Regions from separate parts of the Actinopolyspora sp. BKK2 genome, predicted to be linked through region 3. Evidence: riboswitches for the same ligand, from Rfam matches in the RefSeq annotation. Region 3 holds a riboswitch; each other region holds the start of a gene.

The links. Region 3 has a riboswitch for thiamine pyrophosphate ahead of G9Q41_RS12710 (thiamine ABC transporter substrate-binding protein). Riboswitches for the same ligand answer to the same signal wherever they lie in the genome.
Region 1: it holds a riboswitch for thiamine pyrophosphate, as region 3 does, so the genes downstream of both, thiD (bifunctional hydroxymethylpyrimidine kinase/phosphomethylpyrimidine kinase) here and G9Q41_RS12710 (thiamine ABC transporter substrate-binding protein) in region 3, are expected to answer to the same signal.
Region 2: it holds a riboswitch for thiamine pyrophosphate, as region 3 does, so the genes downstream of both, thiC (phosphomethylpyrimidine synthase ThiC) here and G9Q41_RS12710 (thiamine ABC transporter substrate-binding protein) in region 3, are expected to answer to the same signal.

The regions. Positions count from the first base shown of each region.
Region 1 is NZ_JAANTE010000007.1:10,687-16,978, reverse strand. Features, by position in the region: gene G9Q41_RS15210 (hypothetical protein) at 1-677, shown strand, start outside; gene G9Q41_RS15205 (hypothetical protein) at 698-1,171, shown strand; gene G9Q41_RS15200 (polysaccharide pyruvyl transferase family protein) at 1,245-2,372, shown strand; gene tenA (thiaminase II) at 2,477-3,211, opposite strand; gene thiD (bifunctional hydroxymethylpyrimidine kinase/phosphomethylpyrimidine kinase) at 3,342-4,142, opposite strand; TPP riboswitch at 4,275-4,373, opposite strand; gene G9Q41_RS15185 (biotin/lipoyl-containing protein) at 4,597-4,839, opposite strand; gene G9Q41_RS15180 (hypothetical protein) at 5,144-5,878, shown strand; gene G9Q41_RS15175 (hypothetical protein) at 5,976-6,292, opposite strand, start outside.
Region 2 is NZ_JAANTE010000006.1:204,306-210,597, reverse strand. Features, by position in the region: gene thiD (bifunctional hydroxymethylpyrimidine kinase/phosphomethylpyrimidine kinase) at 1-192, opposite strand, end outside; gene thiC (phosphomethylpyrimidine synthase ThiC) at 792-2,483, opposite strand; TPP riboswitch at 2,478-2,599, opposite strand; gene G9Q41_RS14680 (peptide deformylase) at 2,855-3,427, opposite strand; gene G9Q41_RS14675 (DUF3263 domain-containing protein) at 3,640-4,122, shown strand; gene G9Q41_RS14670 (LytR C-terminal domain-containing protein) at 4,122-4,811, shown strand; gene G9Q41_RS14665 (AAA family ATPase) at 5,293-6,292, opposite strand, start outside.
Region 3 is NZ_JAANTE010000005.1:123,856-130,147, reverse strand. Features, by position in the region: gene G9Q41_RS12720 (ABC transporter ATP-binding protein) at 1-731, opposite strand, end outside; gene G9Q41_RS12715 (iron ABC transporter permease) at 731-2,293, opposite strand; gene G9Q41_RS12710 (thiamine ABC transporter substrate-binding protein) at 2,377-3,432, opposite strand; TPP riboswitch at 3,470-3,579, opposite strand; gene G9Q41_RS12705 (FAD-dependent oxidoreductase) at 3,755-4,726, opposite strand; gene bioD (dethiobiotin synthase) at 4,833-5,519, opposite strand; gene G9Q41_RS12695 (adenosylmethionine--8-amino-7-oxononanoate transaminase) at 5,523-6,292, opposite strand, start outside.

The DNA of each region.
Region 1 (6,292 bases), on a different contig from region 3:
TGGCCGAGGTGGAGCGGCGGCGCGATCAGTTGAATCAGGAACGGACGCACCAGCTGAAAGAGCTGCGCGAGCGGGAACAGCGGATGCGCCGCTCGATCCGGGACGCCTACAAGTCGCTGATGAGCTCGGCCGAGCAGCAGGCCGAGGAGCTCAGCGAGCGGACGCGGCAGGAGTGCACGCGCCGCGAGACCGAAACCGAGAACTACCGGCAACGCGTTCTCGAGGAGATCGAGCACAACCGCTCGGAGCTGGAATCGCTCCGCGCGCAGGTGCTGGCGGCCCTGGACACGGCCACGGACAGGATCGGGTCCTCGGTGACCTCGCTGCAGCGGAGCTCCATCGAGGAGGTGGGCTCGGCCGAGCCGAGCGGCAACCATTCGATTCCGGAGCAGTCCACGCGGGAGTCCTCGGAGGACGCGGCGGGGACCGCGGCGGAGGACGAGGGTCCGACCGAACAGACGTGGCTGCCGGTCCAGTGGGGGGACCCGACGAACGCGGAGGTCACCTACTTCGAGTCCCCCGAATCCGTCTACCGCGACTCGAACGGACCTCCCGGAAGTGAGAGCTCCCGGGAGTTCACCACGGAGGCCACGGCACAGGCCCTCGATCAGGACGAGGAGTCCGGTGGCGGGCGGAAGCACGGAACGGACACCACCGGCCCCGCGGCTCGCAACTGAACGACGTGTGGAGAGACATCATGCCATCGGCGCAGTCCACCTTCCCCGCCATCGACATGCTGGTGCTGACCTTCCTCGTCGGTTTCGGACTCGCCGCCGCGGTGTTCGTCCCGCTGTTGCTCCGCGAGCACCGCAGGAGCGGCAGGAGGGCAGCGCGTTCGAGGCGGTCCAGCCGGACCCGCCCCGGCGCCTCCCCCACCGCGGAGCGAGCCCCCGCGCAACGACGGCGGAGTCCCGAATCGACCTCCTCCTCGGAGGCTCGGGAGCAGGACTCCTCCCCGGAAGATCCGGAGCGGGAAGCGGACGGGGAGGAGGCTCCCGAAGCGCGAGATCCGCAGGAGTCCCCGAGCTGGCAGGACGCGGAGCGCTCGTTCGGCACCACCACGAGCAGGTGGGAGAAACGGGTCGAGCTGTGTGCCGCCGACTGCGCGGTACGCTTCGGAAGGGCAAGAGCGCGCCTGCTGAGCGTCACCAGGGAACTCGGCATCGAGTGACTCACTTCGCGGCGACCGTTCTCAGGGGACGCTCCCCAAGCGGCGTCTTCCGACACGGTCAAGGAGCGCGTAAGTGAGCAACCCACCCCCGGAGCACAGCTCCTTCTACCTCGTGGGCACCACGGGCAACCCCAACTACGGTGACGAGCTCATCGCCGCCACCTGGTTGAAGTACCTCGCCCACCAGGCCCCGGAGGCCACGGTGTGGCTGGACTGCCCGAATCCGGGGCCCAGCGAGGTGCTGCTGGGGGACCTGCACCCGAACGTGCGCTTCACCGACACCTTCTGGCGGCTGTGCTGGCAGGCCTCGTCGAGCGAGCCCTGGCAGGTGGCCTCCTTCGTCAGGCAGGCGATCGACAATCCCGGAATGGCTCCCCGCTGGGTGGCCGGAATCAGGGTGGCCGCGCGGGCCGATGTGTTCCACATCATCGGCGGCGGCTACATCAACGGCATCTGGCCGCACCACATCGGACTGCTGGCCGCCGCGGTGGCCAGCAGCGAGCACTCCGGTGGGCGGCTGGCCATGACCGGACAAGGCCTCACGCCCGTTGCGGCCGACGCGCGTCCACTGGTGCGGGAGCTGGCACGGCACTTCGACGTCGTCGACGTCCGGGACGAACCCTCCGCCGAGGTGCTGGCCGACGTTGCAGGGGTCACCTCCACCGGCGACGACCTCTTCTTCGACACCGGGGCCGGGCTCTACCGGGAGGATCAGGTTCCCGAGGTCATGGTCTGCATCCAGTCGGACCTGCTCACGCTGAGCGCCCCCGCGCTCGCCGGGCACGTGCTGGACACGCTGCGCCAGTGGGGGGCGTCTTCCGAGCAGGTCGGTTTCGTGGAGGGAATCCCCCGGGTGGACCGGGAGATATTCGCCCTGGTCGAGCACGAGCTTCCGGGCGCGCGCTTCTACCCCTTCTCCGAGATCATGGACAACGGTCTGCCCGCCACGGCCGGACAGCGCTGGTTGTCCACCCGCTTCCACATGCACCTGATGGCGGCCGCTGCCGGTGCCAGTGGCACGGCGATCGTGATCGACACGAACTACTACACCAACAAGCACCGTTCGCTGATCGAACGCGGCTCGGGGTGGTCCCTGAGCACCGATCTGAGCACGTCCCAGCCGCCGACGGGCGGGTTCGACCCGAAGACGCTGCGCAAGCTGCGCGCCGCCAAGGTCTCGCTCGCGCGCCGGATCTACTGAACCGAGGTGCTGCCCGCGCACTCCGACCGGCTCGCCGGTCGGAGCCCCACCGGCCTCGCCCGGGCTCCGAGCTCGTGGTTACCCCGTGCGGGCACCTCGAGGGTTCACTCCACGTGGTCGCCCCGGCGGGGGAGCCAGCGCGCGGTCGGCCACTCCTGCTTCTCCCAGGCGCTGTTCCAGAAGAGCCACTCGTACTCGCTGCACCGGACGAAAGCCGTGAGCATCCGCTCGCGGGTCCGCTCGTCGGCGGCGGCGGCCAACCTGTCGGTCAGCTCCCTGGCTCCGCGCACCGTCGCGGCGAACTCCTCGTCGGCGTAGGTCGCTATCCACCTGCCGTAGGGGTGCCCGGAGGTGTCCCCGGTCCGCTCCAGGATCGTGCTGCCCACGTGCTGGTACACCCAGAAGCACGGCAGCAGCGCGGCCACAGCCACCGGGTAGGGCTCGCTCTGCGCGCTCGCCCGCAGGTACGAGGTGTAGGCCAAGCAGGTCGGCGAGGTCTCGATGCCGGACATCTCCTCCGCGGTGAGACCGAGCTGCTCGACGTAGCCCGCGTGCAGCCTGCGTTCCTCGGCCAGGGCACCGTGCGCGCTGCCCGCGAGGAAGGCCGAGTCAGCCGGGTCCTCGGCGCGCGCCGCCGCCGCGGCCAGGGCTCTGGCGAACCCGAACAGGTAGCGCGCGTCCTGAACGATGTAGAACGCGAAGCGGTCGCGCTGCAGCGTTCCGTCGGCGAGTGCCAGGTTGAACGGATGACGAACGATCGCGTCCTGCAGCTCGGCCGTGTGCGCCCACGCGGCGGCGCAGAACCCCTCCGGATCGGGCTCGGGCAGTCGACGGTTCATGGCTCTCCTCCCGCCCGGCGCGCGAGCCGGGCGTTCCGGTGGCTGCTCTCGGTGTCCCGGTCCTTCGCTCGCCGGACCGGGGTGTCCAGGTGCTCCGGGCGACCCGCCGGACGAGACGGCCCGCCCGTGCTCAGTCCCATCGGTCGTGGAAGTGGTGCACCGGACCGTGGCCCTGCCCCACTTCGAGCTGCTCGGCGGCGCGCAGCGCCCCGCTCAGGTACTCCTTCGCCTCCCGGACCGCCGTCGCCCAGTTCGGGCGTCGTGCGCGCAGCGCGGCCGTCGCGGCGGAGAGGGTGCAGCCGGTTCCGTGGTCGTTCTTCGTGTCCACCCGCTCCTCGCGCAGGAACTCCACGGCACCGTCCGCGTCCAGCACGTCGACGCTGGAGCTCCCGCCGAGGTGGCCGCCCTTCAGCAGCACCCGTGCGACGCCGAGCCTGCGCAGTCGGGCCGCCTGCGCGGGCATGTCCGCGACGTCGGTGATCTCCTCCGCGCCCAGCAGGTCGGCCGCTTCCGGCAGGTTCGGGGTTATCAGGTCCGCGCGGGGCAGCAGCTCGTCGCGCAGGGCCAGCACCGCCTCCTCGGCGAGCAACCTGTCTCCGCTCTTGGCGACCATGACGGGGTCGAGCACGACGTTCGGCAGGCGGTACCGCTCCAGTTCCGCGGCGACCGCACCGATGATCGCGGCGTCCGAGAGCATGCCGATCTTGACCGCGTCCACCCGCACGTCGTCCAGCAGGGTGCGCAGTTGCTCGGTCACGAACCCGGCCGGCACCTCGTGCACCGCGGAGACCCCCGTCGTGGTCTGGGCGACCAGGGCCGTGATCACCGACATCCCGTAGGTCCCGTGAGCCGAGAACGTCTTCAGGTCGGCTTGCACGCCCGCTCCCCCGCTGGGATCGGTCCCCGCGATGGTCAAGACGTTCCGGATCACTGGCGCCCCTTTCCGAGGGGACGCGCACGCGGGTCGCACCACCGCCCACACGCGGCGGCCGCCGCCGGTCGATCGACTCGCCACCGGCGGGTTCCGACCACGAGCGAGGAGCGCGACGACAGCACAGCAGTACCGGTAACACTGCGACGTCCCTCCGCTAGTACGAACTAGTTCAGGTTCGACGGGTCTTTCTCAGCCCGGTCCGAAATCCGGGCACCCCGCGTCACTCACCGGAATCGTGGGAATCACCCCCGATTCGGTGAGACAAACATAGCAGCGGAGGTCAACAACGCACCGGCTGCGGCCGTTCCAGACCGCTCGGTGCGGGTGCGGCTCGGGGCGAGCGCTCACCCGGCCGGATCGACCGCGGGACGAGCACCGTGGGCGCTCACCTCCACCCGCACCGCCGAGCGCACCTCTCAAACCACTCCGCAGTGCCGCGCGAGACCGGCGGCTATTCGATCAACCCGACCGGAAACCCCGAGATCACGGATTCCCCGGCTCTGACCTGCTGGCGCAGCGTTCCGGTCGCCAGCGCGTTCACGTGGGTGTGGTGCTGCCCGGTGCGCACCTCCGCCAGCGGTTGCCCCGAGTGCACGGGGCTCCCCTCGGGGGCCAGCCACCGGACCAGCACGGCGCGGGCGGTTCCGAACCCTCCGGCTGCGGTGTGTTCGGCGCAGTACAGCAGCTCCGTCATCGATCGTCTCCGGCCATCCTGTTCACGTACCGCGCCCGCCTCGGTCGCTTCCGAGGCGAGGGGCGGGATCGGTTCCCACGGGCGGAGCCTGTACAACGCGGAGTCACCGCGACAAGACCGTGCGGACACTGAGTCCGCTCCGGGGAGCAATCCCCGGTGCAGGTGACCAACCGACTTCCCCGCCCGCCGCGTGGTCCGTGTGACCGCCACTGACGGCGAAATACGTCACACCTGCGGTAAATCACACCACACAGCCGAACCGCACCCGTGAATCGATGCGCACCCCCGGACTAGAGTTGGGGTAATGAATAGCACTACCGAGGGACTCAGCACGCGCTCTCGGCAGGCTGACCAGGACCCCGCCGCAGTATGGGGCCCACTGACCAGCCTCGCCGATGCGGCAGCGCGAACCGCGAGCGACTCCACGACGGTGGCCATCAACCGCGGGTTCGACCGCAACGCGCGCGAACGCGCCCGAGCACTGCGACAGCTGCTCAACGAGCGCGGCGCGAACGCCGTGGAGATCACCCCGGCCCCGGACAGCGAGGAACTGCTGACCGGCACCGAGGTCAATTCGGTGGTCAACCTCGTCGGCACCGGATCCTGGCAGCCCTACCGACTCGCCGCGAAGAAGCGGGCGGCGCTGCTGGCTCCCTCTCCCGACGGGAGTGAACCGGGGGAGAACGTCCGCCGGGACGTCATCGGAATGACACGTCAGGACTCCAGCAGGGACGCCGCGCTGACGCGGGTCGTGGTGCTGCCGGAGACGACCGAGGAGAGCAGCCTCACCCTGACCAGGGACGGCGAAACGCTCTCCATCCCCGGTGGTCAGGTGACCATCACCCTGCACGAGGGACAGCTGGACATCCGGCTGCAGGGCCCCGACTACGCCGAGCAGCACTTCACCGCCGACCGGCTGAGCGTGGAGACGCACGGCGCCTCCCACCGGCTGATCAGGGACGAGATGCCGGTCGCCGAGTTCGAGGGCTCGTTGGACTTCGGCTGCGAGCAGGACGGGCTGGTCGTCCACTCGGTCTGACGGCTCGCGGCGGAGCCTTGCCCGCGGGCGGGCACAGCCGTCGCGTAACTCGACGCCGCGCGCCGGAGGGCGCCCAGCGAGAGCCGACCGGAAGGCCTCAGCGCCGCCGGGTCCGGGTGAGACGACTGGCAAGGGTCGTCAGCCCGGCCCCGGCGAGCACTGGGACCGCCAGCGACAACGGGGCGAGCACCCCCGGAACGAGCAGGTTCACCAGCGTCCAGAGGGCCGTCAACACCGCCGAGCAGGCCAGCAGTGCCGCCGTGATCGTCAGCAGCAGGCGGTGCTTCGGCAGCTCCGGCAGCCTGGCCCGCGCGTGCGGCGGCATTCCCCGCACGGTCAGCGCGGCCGGCGCCACGGCCAGGCCCAGCAGCAGCAGACCGAACAGCGAGTCTGCGCGCTGCGCTCCCCGGCCCA
Region 2 (6,292 bases), on a different contig from region 3:
ACCGACCGTGTTCTGCACGGTCACCGCCGTGACCGCGGTCATCCCGTGGACCCCGCAGGAGAAGAAGGTGCGCAGGTCCGCGTGCATCCCCGCGCTTCCACCCGAATCCGAACCGGCGATGGTCAGCGCCGTCGGCGGAGCCGTGTTGTTGGCGGGGCGGTGGGTGCCTGAGGTCGAGTCCATCCCACTCATTTTAGGAGTCCGTACGGGGGTAGTTGGGTCGGTTGGTCGGTTAGCCGGCACGTGAGTCGGTGCCTTGCTGTGTTGGGCCGCTCTTGAGTAGCGACCTACGCTGCGAGCGGCCCGGCCTTGCAATGCATCCGACTCACGCACCGGATCTTCTCCTCCTGCGCAGGCTCAAAGCGCTTGCGTTGGGGTGGAGGCTTTTTCGGGGACTGGCTTGGCGTGGGTGGTTGCGTGGCGGTGCGGGTGGCGGAACCTCTCGCGGACTCTCGCTCCGGGGAGGCCCGACATCGGGTAGCCACCTACACAACGTCGGGCCTTCCTCGCGAGAGCACCACGAGAGAACCCGCGGCGGCGCCGGTGGCTCGGGCTCAAAGCACCTGCGTTGGGGTGGGGCTTTTTCGGGGACTGGCTTGTCGTAGGTGGTTGCGCGGCGGCGCCGACGGGTCAGGCTCAGAGCACCTGCGTTGGGGTGACAGGCTTCTCGGGGAGTCGCTTGTCGCGGATGGCCTGATGTCCGGCACGCGAGCAGCCACCTGCGCGGCGAGCGGCCCGCCTCCGGGCGAGAGCGGCCGCCGGCCCCGGGGCCTGCGGCCGCGGTGCGCCCCTCACTCGGCCATCGGCAGATAGACCTTCCCGCCCGCGGCGGTGAACTCCTCGGCCTTCTCCCGCATCCCGGCCTCGATCGCCTCCACGCTGTTGAGCCCGTGCTTGTCCGCGTAGTCCCGCACGTCCTGGGTGATCTTCATGGAGCAGAACTTCGGGCCGCACATGGAGCAGAAGTGGGCGGTCTTCGCCGGTTCGGCGGGCAGGGTCTCGTCGTGGTAGGCCTGCGCGGTCTCCGGGTCCAGCGCCAGGTTGAACTGGTCGTTCCACCGGAACTCGAAGCGCGCCCTCGACAGCGCGTCGTCCCGCTCCTGGGCCCGCGGATGCCCCTTGGCCAGGTCGGAGGAGTGCGCGGCGATCTTGTAGGTGATCACCCCGGTCTTCACGTCGTCCCGGTTGGGCAGCCCGAGGTGCTCCTTCGGGGTGACGTAGCACAGCATGGCCGTTCCGGCCCTGCCGATGTTGGCCGCGCCGATCGCCGAGGTGATGTGGTCGTAGGCCGGTGCCACGTCCGTGGCCAGCGGCCCCAGCGTGTAGAAGGGGGCCTCCCCGCAGAGCTCCTCCTCGCGGCGCACGTTCTCCTCGATCTTGTCCATCGGCACGTGCCCGGGCCCCTCGATCATCACCTGCACGCCGTGCTCGCGCGCGATGTGCGTGAGCTCGCCGAGGGTCTCGAGCTCGGCGAACTGGGCCCTGTCGTTGGCGTCGGCGATCGAACCGGGCCGCAGGCCGTCCCCGAGGGAGAAGGTGACGTCGTAGGAGCGCAGGATCTCGCACAGCTCCGAGAAGTGCGTGTACAGGAAGCTCTCCTCGTGGTGGGCCAGGCACCACGCGGCCATGATCGACCCGCCCCTGGAGACGATCCCGGTCACCCGCTGGGCGGTCAGCGGGACGTAGCGCAGCAGCACCCCGGCGTGCACCGTCATGTAGTCGACGCCCTGCTCGCACTGCTCGATGACCGTGTCCCGGTAGGACTCCCAGGTGAGGTTGGCCGGATCGCCGCCGACCTTCTCCATGGCCTGGTAGATCGGCACGGTCCCGATCGGCACCGGCGAGTTGCGCAGGATGGCCTCGCGCGTCTCGTGGATGCGGCTGCCGGTGGACAGGTCCATGATGGTGTCCGCGCCCCAGCGGCTGGCCCAGACCATCTTCTCCACCTCCTCCTCGATCGAGGAGGACACCGCGGAGTTGCCGATGTTGGCGTTGACCTTCACCAGGAAGTTCTTCCCGATGGTCATCGGCTCGGTCTCCGGGTGACGGCGGTTGGCCGGGATCACCGCGCGCCCGGCCGCCACTTCCGAGCGCACGAGCTCGGCGGACAGCCCCTCGCGTGCCGCGATGAACTCCATCTCGCGGGTGACGACACCGTCCCGGGCCCACTCGAGCTGGGTGCGGTGCTCGCGACCGTCCGTCCAACCGGAGCGCAGCGGATGCAGCCCCCGGTGCACGTCGATCTCGGCGTTCTCGTCGGTGTAGGGCCCCGAAGTGTCGTAGACGTCCAGGTGCTCGCCGTTGCTCAGCTCGACGCGGCGGGCCGGGACGGGCAGCCCCGACTCGGTGCGGTGGTGGACCTTGCGCGAGCCCCGGATGGCGCCCGTGGTGACGCCCGGTGCGGTGATCCCTCCGGGTGCCTGCCCGGACTCCGAGGTGGCCGCTTCGCTCGAATCGGACGGTTGCGGATACACGTCGGCCATGGCCGTTCCCCTCCCTACGCCGGTATTACCCGGTCAGGTTCGTGCGGTCGGCGGCCCCGGAGGATCTCGGCCGCCCTCTCAGCCCGCTTGCGGAGCGAGCTCCCGCGGTTTCAGTTGTCGGCGCCAGACCTTAGCCATCAGGTGGAGCGTCCGCAACGCGACTCCGAACCGCTGACGGCCGGGCGAGGAATCGCTACGCTGCCGAGCAGAGGCGCGGGCACCGGCGCGACAGCGGGAGGACACGATGCGTGACGACCATGACACGGGAGGTGAGCGCGCTGTGGCGCCCGCACCGGTACTCTCGCCCGCGAGTTCGGGGAGCTGCTCGACACCTGGCGGAACCTGGACGTGCCCGAGGGCTGGCGCGCGGATCAGTCGGAGAAGGGGTCCGGATCGCTTTCGGGATTCCAGGAGTGCCCCGCCTCGGTCCAGCCGTTGCGCTTGAGCATCTTCTTCGCGGCCCGCACGTGCCTGCCCGTCAGCCTGCTCAGGTACAGCCTGCCGTCCAGGTGATCGGTCTCGTGCTGCAGGCACCGGGCGAAGTGCCCGGTCCCCTCCACCTCGATCTCCGCACCGTCGCCGTCGGTTCCCCGAACCCTGGCCCAGTCGGCGCGTCCGGTGGGGAAGGACTCGCCCGGCACGGAGAGGCACCCCTCCCAGTCCTCGTCCGGATCGGGCATGGTCAACGGCACCTCCGAGGTCTCCAGGCGCGGGTTGACGACCACCCCGCGGTGGTTGACCCCCTCGTCGTCCGGGCAGTCGTAGACGAACAGGCGCAGATCCACCCCGATCTGATTGGCAGCGAGCCCCACGCCGTTGGCGGCGTCCATGGTCTCGAACATGTCCTCGATGAGGGTGCGCAACTGCTCGTCGTGAGACGTCACTGGCCGGGTCTCGGTGTACAGCACCGGGTCGCCCGCGATGCGGATCGGGTGGACGGTCATGCGCGAAACCATATCCGGTACTTCGGGAGCGGAGGGTTCCCCCGAGGTGAACACGACCGCAGGCGCACCTCGCGCCGACGCGGAGCGCCACGCTGATGTCATCACTCGGGAGCGTGACGTGACCCCGTTTTGATCAAGACATGGTGTAATGCGTAGGGGGCACGAACCGGTGCCTTCCGGTGCGGATAGTCGATCGTGAGGCGAGGTGCGACATGGACGCCGCCCAGATGTTGACCGCACACGAGATCGCGCGGCAGTGCCAGCAGCGCGCGCGCACCGCCGAGCGACCCGAATCGGAATCCGGCGCTGAAGGACCCGCCGAGGAGAGACCCCGCGGGCACTTACGCGCCGTCGAACCTATGACTCAGCCGATCGAGCGCGTTCCCGAACAGGCCAGGGGGAGCGCGGTCGACGAGACCGGCGAGGAAGTCCGCCCCGACGAGCTGACCGAGCGTGAGCGCGAAGTGCTCGCCTTCGAACGTCAGTGGTGGAAGGGCACGGACAGCAAGGAACGAGCGGTTCGGGAGCTGTTCGCGCTCACCCTGTCCGAGTACCGGCACCTGCTCGATGATCTGCTGGACAAGCCCGCGGCGATGCGGAGCGAGCCGATGCTGATCAAGCGACTGCGTCGCGAACGCCGCTCGGCCGCGTTCGGCTCGGCCCCACACGTCCCGGACCCGTACGGGAGTAGTTGATGACCTCCGGAGAACCCCCCACCGGCCCCTCCGCAGCGCGGATCGGCGGTTTCACGCTCATAGGAATCGGAGCGCTCGCGCTCGTCTTCGGAACGGCCTCGGTGTTCGCCGGTGAGAGCGACACGGTGGCCGAACCCTCCACCGGACCGGTGGCGACGAGCTCGCGGACCGCCTCCGAGAGCGAAAGCACGTCGACGGGGACGAGCCCCACCGAGAGCGCGGAGAACAGCGGGGAGAATGGCGCGGAGAGCACGGGGGAAGCGGAGCAGTCCACCTCCTCAGCACCCCCCGAGGAGTCGAGCGCGCCCAGCTCCCCACCGCAGCGGGTTACCTCGGAGAACCGGAGCCCGGACAACACCGGATCCCGGGAGGGCGGCTCGGGCTCCTCCGGGAAGTCCGAGAGCGTCTCCCTGCGGGTGTACAACAACAGCAAGATCGAGGGGCTCGCGCACCGCGCTGCGGACGACCTGCGCGGCGCCGGGTTCGACGTGGCCGAGGTGAACAACTACTCGGGAGGGCGCATCCCCGTCACGACCGTGTACTACCGACCGGACACCGGCGAGCGCTCCAAGGCCGAAACGGTGGCGCGGAAACTCGACGTGCGGACCGAACCCAGGTTCGACGGCATATCCGACGCCAGTCCCGGGGTTATCGTGATAGTCACCAAGAACTACGACGGCCTGGGGTAGTTAGGGTCGACGGCTCGTCCTGCGTGGGTGGTTGCTTGGCGGAACCTCAGTCGGCGCCCGGCTGCGGGATCCTCGACATCGGGTAGGCACCTACACAACGTCGAGGCTGTCCTCGCCGGGCACTCGACTGAGAACCCGCGGCGGTGCTGATGGCTCGGGCTCAGAGCATTCGCGTTGGCGTGGCCCCCTCGATTGGGAGTTCCTGTCCGGGGGTTCGGCGCTGGCGCGCCGAAGGGAAATCCCGAGAAGCTCAACTCGGGGGCGCATCCCAGCGCAGGTGCTTCAGCTCGGTCAGGACGAGGAGATCCGGTGCGTGAGTCGGACGCGTTGCAAGGCGGCAGGGCACCGTGGGGCGTGCCGCTACTCGATGTGCCCTCCAACACAGCAAGGCGCCGACTCACGTGACGGCCACCCGGCCACCCAAGCAACCGGCCCCGCACGCAAAGCGCCGCCGCGGGGCCTACCCGAAGATGCGGCCCGTTCACCCTCCTTGCTCGTACGCTTCGAACGCGGCCAGCTGCTCCGCGGACAGCGAAGGACGCACCCGGGAGCGCGCGGCCTCGACGTGCGTGGCCGACACCTCGGTCGCGTCCATGCTCTCCCGCAGCGCGGCGAGGGCCGCCTCCCTGATCAGCGCTGAGCAGTCGGCGGCCGAGTACCCCTCGAGGGACTCGGCCAGCACCTCCGGGTCCACATCGGAAGCCAGCGGGGTGTTCCTGCCGGCGGAGCGCAGGATCTCGGCCCGCGCCTTCGCGTCGGGCGGCGGAACCCCGATGGAGCGCTCGAGCCTGCCAGGCCGCAGCAGCGCCGGGTCCACCAGCTCGGGCCGGTTGGTCGCCCCGATCACCACGACGTCGCGCAACGGCTCCACCCCGTCCAGCTCGGTCAGCAGCGCGGCCACCACCCGGTCCGTGACCCCCGAGTTGGAGGACTGTCCCCGCACCGGGGCGAGCGCGTCGATCTCGTCCAGGAACACCAGGGTCGGGGCGGCCTCCGCGGCCCTGGCGAACAGCTCGCGCACCGCGCGCTCGGACTCGCCGACCATCTTGTCCAGCAGCTCCGCCCCCTTGACCGCTATCGCGTTGAGCTCGCCAGAACCGGCCAGCGCCCGCACCAGGAAGGTCTTCCCGCAGCCGGGCGGACCGTGCAGCAGCACCCCGCGAGACGGACGAATCCCCAGCCTGGCGAAGGAGTCCGGGTAGCTCAGCGGCCAGAGCACCGTCTCGTTCAGCGCCTGCTTGACCTCGGTCATGTCCCCGACGTCGTCCAGGGTGAGATCGCCGGTCCGGAGCGTGTCCGTCGTGGACATCGAGATGGGGCGCACGGAGGACAGCGCCCGCTCGAAGTCCGCGGCCTCCACGGAGGGTTCCTCCACGTCGTGCTCGGTGCGGTGCCGCAGCGCGGCCTGCACGGCCGCCTCCCCGCACAACGCCTCCAGGTCGGCGGCGACGAAACCGGGGGTGCGTTCGGCGAGCCGGCCC
Region 3 (6,292 bases):
TCGGCGGGCCGCGTCCACAACCGGCGCGGCCGTTCCTCCTGCAGCACGCGCCCCTCGGACAGCACCGCCACCCGGTCCGCCAGGGTGAACGCCTCGTCAAGGTCGTGGGTCACGACCACGGCGGTGGTGGCGCTGTCGGACAGCAGCTCGGCGAGGTCGACCGCGAGCCGTTCGCGCAGCATCCGGTCCAGCCCAGACAGCGGTTCGTCGAGCAGCAGCAGCCGCGGCCGGGCCGCGAGCGCGCGGGCGAGCGCGACGCGCTGCGCCTGCCCTCCGGACAGCTCGCCCACCTTACGCCGCTGGTAACCGGCCAGCCCGACCAGCTCCAGCAGCCGCGCCACCTCCCGGCGTCGCTCGCGCCTCCCGACCGAGCGCATTCGCAGCCCGAACTCGACGTTGCCCGCGACGTCGCGGTGCCCGAACAGCTGCCCGTCCTGGAAGACCATCCCGAAGCCACGGCGGTGCACCGGCACCCCGGAGAGGTCCTGGCCGCCGAAGCGAACCGATCCCCGCGAGGAGCCCTCCAAACCGGCCACGGTGCGCAGCAGGGTCGACTTGCCGCCCCCGGAGGGCCCGAGCACGGCCAGCACCTCGCCGCTCGGCGCGGAGAGATCGATCCCGGACAGCGCCGTCGTGCTCCCGTAGCGGACCGTCACGCCCTCCAGGCGCAGCCCCTCGTCCCGCTGCCGCACCTCGGGCACCGCCGCGTCGTGGACCTCGAAGGTGCGCATCAGAACTCCCCGACCGAATCCGTGCGGAGGCTTTCGATCACCAGCACCGCTCCCGCCGTCACGAGCATGAGCAGCGCGCAGGCCGCGTAGGCCATCTGCGTGTTGAGCTCGCCGGGACGGCTGATGAGCTCGCTGATGGCCACGGGCAGCGTTGGTTCCTCCGGCCTCGCCAGGAACCCGGTGGCCCCGAACTCCCCCAGCGCGACGACGAACCCGAAGCCCGCTGCTGTGCAGATCGCCCTGCCCGTCAGCGGCAGGTCCACCTCCCGGCGGACCCGCCACGGGCCTGCCCCGAGAGTCGCCGCGGCCTCCCGCAGCCGCTCGTCCACCGAGCGCAGGACGGGCAGCACCGTGCGCACGACGAGCGGGGTCACCACCAGGGCCTGCGCGAGCGGCACCAGCAGCGGTGAGGTGCGCAGATCGCCGGGCAGCAGCTGCAGCGTGATCAGGTAGCCGAACCCGACGGTCACGGCCGATACCCCGAGCGGGAGCATCAGCGCGGTGTCCATCAGCTCGGCGGTCCAGCGCTTCCGCAGCGAGATCAGCACCAGACAGGCGATCCCGCCCAAGGACAGGGCCATCCAGGTGGCGTCAGTCGCCGTGCGCAGCGAATTCAGCGCCGCCTGCCACCCGGTGACGCCCAACGCGCCGTCCCCGGTCCCGGACAGGGCGCGGTAACCGGCGAGGCTCCACCCGCTCCGCGCGCTCACCGAGCGGACCAGCAGCGCACCGACGGGCACCAGCAGCGCGATCAGCACCACGCCACCGGCCGCCACGACCGACCACTCGGCTCCGCGGGGTTTTCGCGCCGAACTCTCCGCGGCACGCACCCCTCCCGCGGACTCGCGGCGCCTCCTGGCCAGGGCCGCCACGATCAGGGCCGCCACCACCGCGGCGAACTGCAGCAGCGACAGCGCGGCCGCACCGGACAGATCCAGCATCCGAACGGTGCGCAGGTAGATCTCCGTCTCCAAGGTCCGGTACCTGCCCGCGCCGAGCACCAGCACCACCCCGAAGCTCGTGGAGCAGAACAGGAAGACCACCGCGGTCGCCGACCACAGGGCCGGGCGCAGCGCGGGCAGAGTGACGGTGCCGAAGGTCCGCAGCGGTCCCGCACCGAGGCTGCGGGCCGCGTCCTCGGCCCGCCGGTCCAGCTGGGCCCACAGCCCACCGACGGTGCGGGCGACCACGGCGACGTTGAAGAACGCGTTGGCCAGCACGATCGCCGTCACGCTCGGTTCCGTGGTTCCGAGCAGCGCGCGGAAGGCCATGCCCACCACCAGGGTGGGCAGCACGAACGGAACCGTGATAACCGCGCGCAACAGCACCTTGCCCGGGATCCGCACCCTGGCGAGCAGGTAGGCCAGCGGCATCCCGGCCGCCAGGGCCAGCGCGGTGGAGGCCGCGGCCTGCCCGAGGGTGAAGGCCACGATCCGCCAGGTCCCCGGGTCGGCCAGCACACGCACCGTTTCCGGGCGCAACCCGCGGTGCAGGATGGCCAGCACGGGCCAGGCGAAGAAAACGCCGAGGAAGCCCAGCACTGCGACGGCTCCGCCGAGCAGGAGCGGACGGTGTCCCGCGGATCCGGCGGGCCCGCCGGGGGTGACTGCTCCGGTGCGGCCGGAGCACCGCGTCCGGAACACGATCAGCTCCGCGTCAGCTCACGCCACTGGTTCACCCACTGCTCACGGTTCTTCCGCACGACCTCCGGGCTCATCTCGGCCGATTCGGACGGCCGTGGCGCCACGTCCCGCCAGCTCCGCGGGGGGTCGACTCCCAGCACGGTCGGATAGACGTACATCTGCTCGGAGACCTGGGACTGGAACTTCCACGACAGCAGGAAGTCCATCAGCTCCCTGGCGCGCTGCGGGTGCTCGGCCCCCGTGAGCACCCCGGCGTACTCGACCTGGCGGTAGCAGGTGTTCAGCAGGGCGCGGGTGCGCGACTCGCCGTTCTCCCCGATCTCCGCCGCCGGGGAGGAGGCGTAGGAGAGCACGACGGGGCGCTGCCCGTTGCCGGCGGAACCGGAGAAGTCCTGGTTGTAGGCCTCCTGCCAGCCCGAGGAGATCCGGACGTCGTTGGACATCAGTTGGCGCCAGTAGTTCTTCCAGCCCTCCTGCCTGCCGAAGCGGTCGATCGTGTTCAGCAGGAAGGCCATGCCCGGCGAGGAGGTGGCCGGGTTGGGCACGGCGAGCAGTCCGCGGTAGCGCGGTTCCGCCAGGTCGGCCAGGTTCTCCGGCGCGGGAACGTCGTGCTGGGCGAACCAGGTCTTGTCGATGTTGACGCACACGTCGCCCGCGTCCACGGGGGTGAGCCTCGGGTCGACGGTCGCGTACTCCACCGGGATGGAGCCGGACCCCTGCGGCCGGTAGGGCGCGAAGGCGCCGGAGTCGAGCGCGCGGGAGTAGAACGTGGAGTCCACTCCGAAGGCCACGTCCCCGACGGGGGCGTCCTTGGTGAGCACGAGCTCGTTGGTCAGCGCTCCGGCGTCGCCCATCTTGTTGACGCGCAGTTCGTAGCCGGACTCGCGCTCGAAGTGCCGCCGCGCGTCGTCGCTGATCGCGAAGGAGTCGTGGGTCACCAGCGTGACGGTCTTGGCCTCCGACCCTCCGCCGGTTCCGATCAGCGAACAACCCGCGACCAGCAGCACGGCGGCGGTGGCCACCGCGGCACGCATCCGGCGTGCGGTGTGTCGTTTCAATGGTCCTCCCGAAGACACACCACGAGCAGTGCGACACCGAGCTGATCGCACGCCTCCCTGCGCCGGCATTGTCCGGTTCAGGTTGGACGGTCGAGGACCCCGTGCCCTCCTCTCAGCCCAGCGCACTGGACTCCCGTGGCGGCGGGCAGTCTACTCGACCCGCTCGCGGGCCCGAGAGCCTGTCCGGGGTAGCCGGATCGGCGCTCACCACCCCACCGGTCGGCACCACCGCGAATCCAACCAGCACTCCCGACCAGGGAAGTCCGCTCCAACGCGAGCGCTTACGAGCCTGCGCAGCCCGACCGAACCGCGCGGAAGCACATCAGTCGTCGAGGTCGGACAGCAGGAGTTCGACCACCTCGTACGCGCACCCCCAGGACACCATGACCCCGCTGCCCCCGTGGCCGTAGTCGTGCACGATGCGGGCCCCCTGGTAGTGCTCGGTGTGCAGCCGCACCGCCTCGCTGCGCGGGCGCAGTCCCACCAGCTCCTCGCGAACCCGCACGTCGTGCAGCACGGGCTGGATGGCACCGCACCGCCGCAGGATCCCTTCCGTGACCTGCGGATCGGGGGTCCGGTCCCAGTCGTGCTCGACGGCGGTGCCGCCCAGCACGAGCCGCTTGCCGTGCGGCATGTAGCTCGTCCACTCCCCGACTTCGCTGAGCTCGACGAAGAACTCCTCGAGCCCGGGGTTGTCCACGACCACGTGCTGTCCGGCCACCGGGCGCACCCCGGGATCTCCGACCAGCTCGCGCGCCCCGACACCGGCGCAGTTGACCACCAGCGAGCTCTCCGCTGCCGCTTCGGACAGGCTCGGAACCGTGCTGAGCACCAGCTCCCCGCCCGCGTCCAGGAACCGATTGCCCAGATACTCCATGTAACGCGGCATGTCCACCAGCGGGAGGGTGGCCCGCAGTCCCACCGCGAACCCGGGCGGCAGCTCACCCGCCCCGCACGGCCGGACCCCGTCGAGCAGCCCCAGCGAACCCGGCGGGTTCTCGGGGAACCCCGTTCTGCCCGCCACGGTCCCCGGAGCCGAGTGCACCCCGGTTGCCGGATCGGTCGCGAGTTCGAGGAAGACGCCGTAGGTACGTTCCGCCCAGCGCCTGGCGCAGTCGGCAGGCCACAGCGAGGTCGGGCCCCACACCGCTCCGGCCACGGCCGAAGTCGTCTCGGAAGGGTGCTCGCTGGTTCTGACGCGGACCCGGTGCCCCGCCTCGGCGAGGATCGTCGCGGTGCTCAACCCCTGGACACCGGCACCGATGACCAGCACGGAACGTGAGCGATCATTCACCGGGAAAACGGTACCAACCCCGAACTGGGCGACGCACCCCTTTTGCCGCATTTCGCCGGAAAGGCGGAGAGCCACCGCGATCTCCCCGCGCTCCCCGACCGGGCCCTCAGTCCGGTGCCCGCCACGTCCCGCCGAGCTCGGGGGCCAGCCAGCAACGCGCCCGCTCACCGAAGCCCTCCCGGTCGTGGTCGGCGGCGTTCTCCTCGACCGCCCCCAGCAGCGGCACCCCGGTGAGCCGGGGCAGGTCCACGAGATTGCACCTCTCGGTCGTGCCCGGCTCGGCGGGCCAGCTGCCGAACACGGTGCCGGGACAGCGCAGCCCGCGCCGCAGCACCTCCCGGACGGTCAGCGCCGTGGAGTTCAGCGTGCCGAGACCTGGCGGGCACACCACGAGCACCGCCCCGCCCAGGAGCTCGGCCACGTCGAGCAGCGTGCCGCCCCGGTCGTCGTAGGGCACCAGCACCCCGCCCGCCCCCTCCACCAGGACCGTGCCGTAACCGGCGGGCAGCTCGGCGAGCTCACCGGCGATCAGTTCCGGGGTGACGGGGTGTTCACCGGCGAGGCGCGCTGCCGTCGCGGGGGCGAGCGGATCCGGGTACCGCGCCAGTTCGAGCACGTCCACGCCACCGGCCAGCCGCAGGACCTCGGCGCAGTCGCCCCCGCCCCGGGTTCCGGTCTGGGCCGGTTTGACCACGGCCACCGGCCCGCGGGCCAGCGCGGCCACCGCCGCCGTGACCACCGTCTTTCCCACGTCGGTTCCCGTTCCCGTGACGAACAGCGGAGTCGGCGCCATCGTTCACCCCACCCGCGCCGCGGCCACGGCCGCGTCCGTCACCCTGCCGAGGTCCGCGGCGTCGATCACGTACGGCGGCATCGTGTAGATCAGGTCCCGGAAGGGGCGCAGCCAGACACCTCGCTCGATCGCCGCCGCGCTCGCCGCTGCCACGTCCACCTCGTGGTCGAGCTGGATCACCCCGACGGCGCCGAGCACCCGGACGTCGCGCACCCCGGCCATTTCCCGGGCGGGTGCCAACCCGGCCTCCAGCCCGGCCGCTATCCCGCGGACCCTCGTCCTCCAGTCGTCCCGGAACAGCACCCGCAGCGAGGCGTTGGCCACGGCCGCGGCCAGCGGGTTGCCCATGAACGTCGGGCCGTGCGCGAGCACCGGCACCTCCCCGCCCGCGATCCCCTCGGCGACCCGCCGGCCGCACACGGTCGCGGCCATCGTCAGGTACCCGCCGGTGAGCGCCTTGCCCAGGCACATGACGTCCGGGGCCACGCCCGCGTGGTCCGCGGCGAACAGCTCGCCGGTGCGTCCGAAACCGGTGGCTATCTCGTCGTGGACGAGCAGCACCTCGTAGCGGTCGGCGAGCTCGCGCAGCCTGCGGAGGTACTCGGGCGCGTGGAAGCGCATCCCGCCCGCGCCCTGCACCACCGGTTCGACCACGATCGCGGCGAGCTCCTCCGCGTGGCTGCGCAGCAGCCGTTCGAAACGCCCCAGGTAGGCCTCATCCACCTCCGCGTCGAACCCCTCCGGAGGCGCCTCGGCGAAGACCTGCTCGTTCA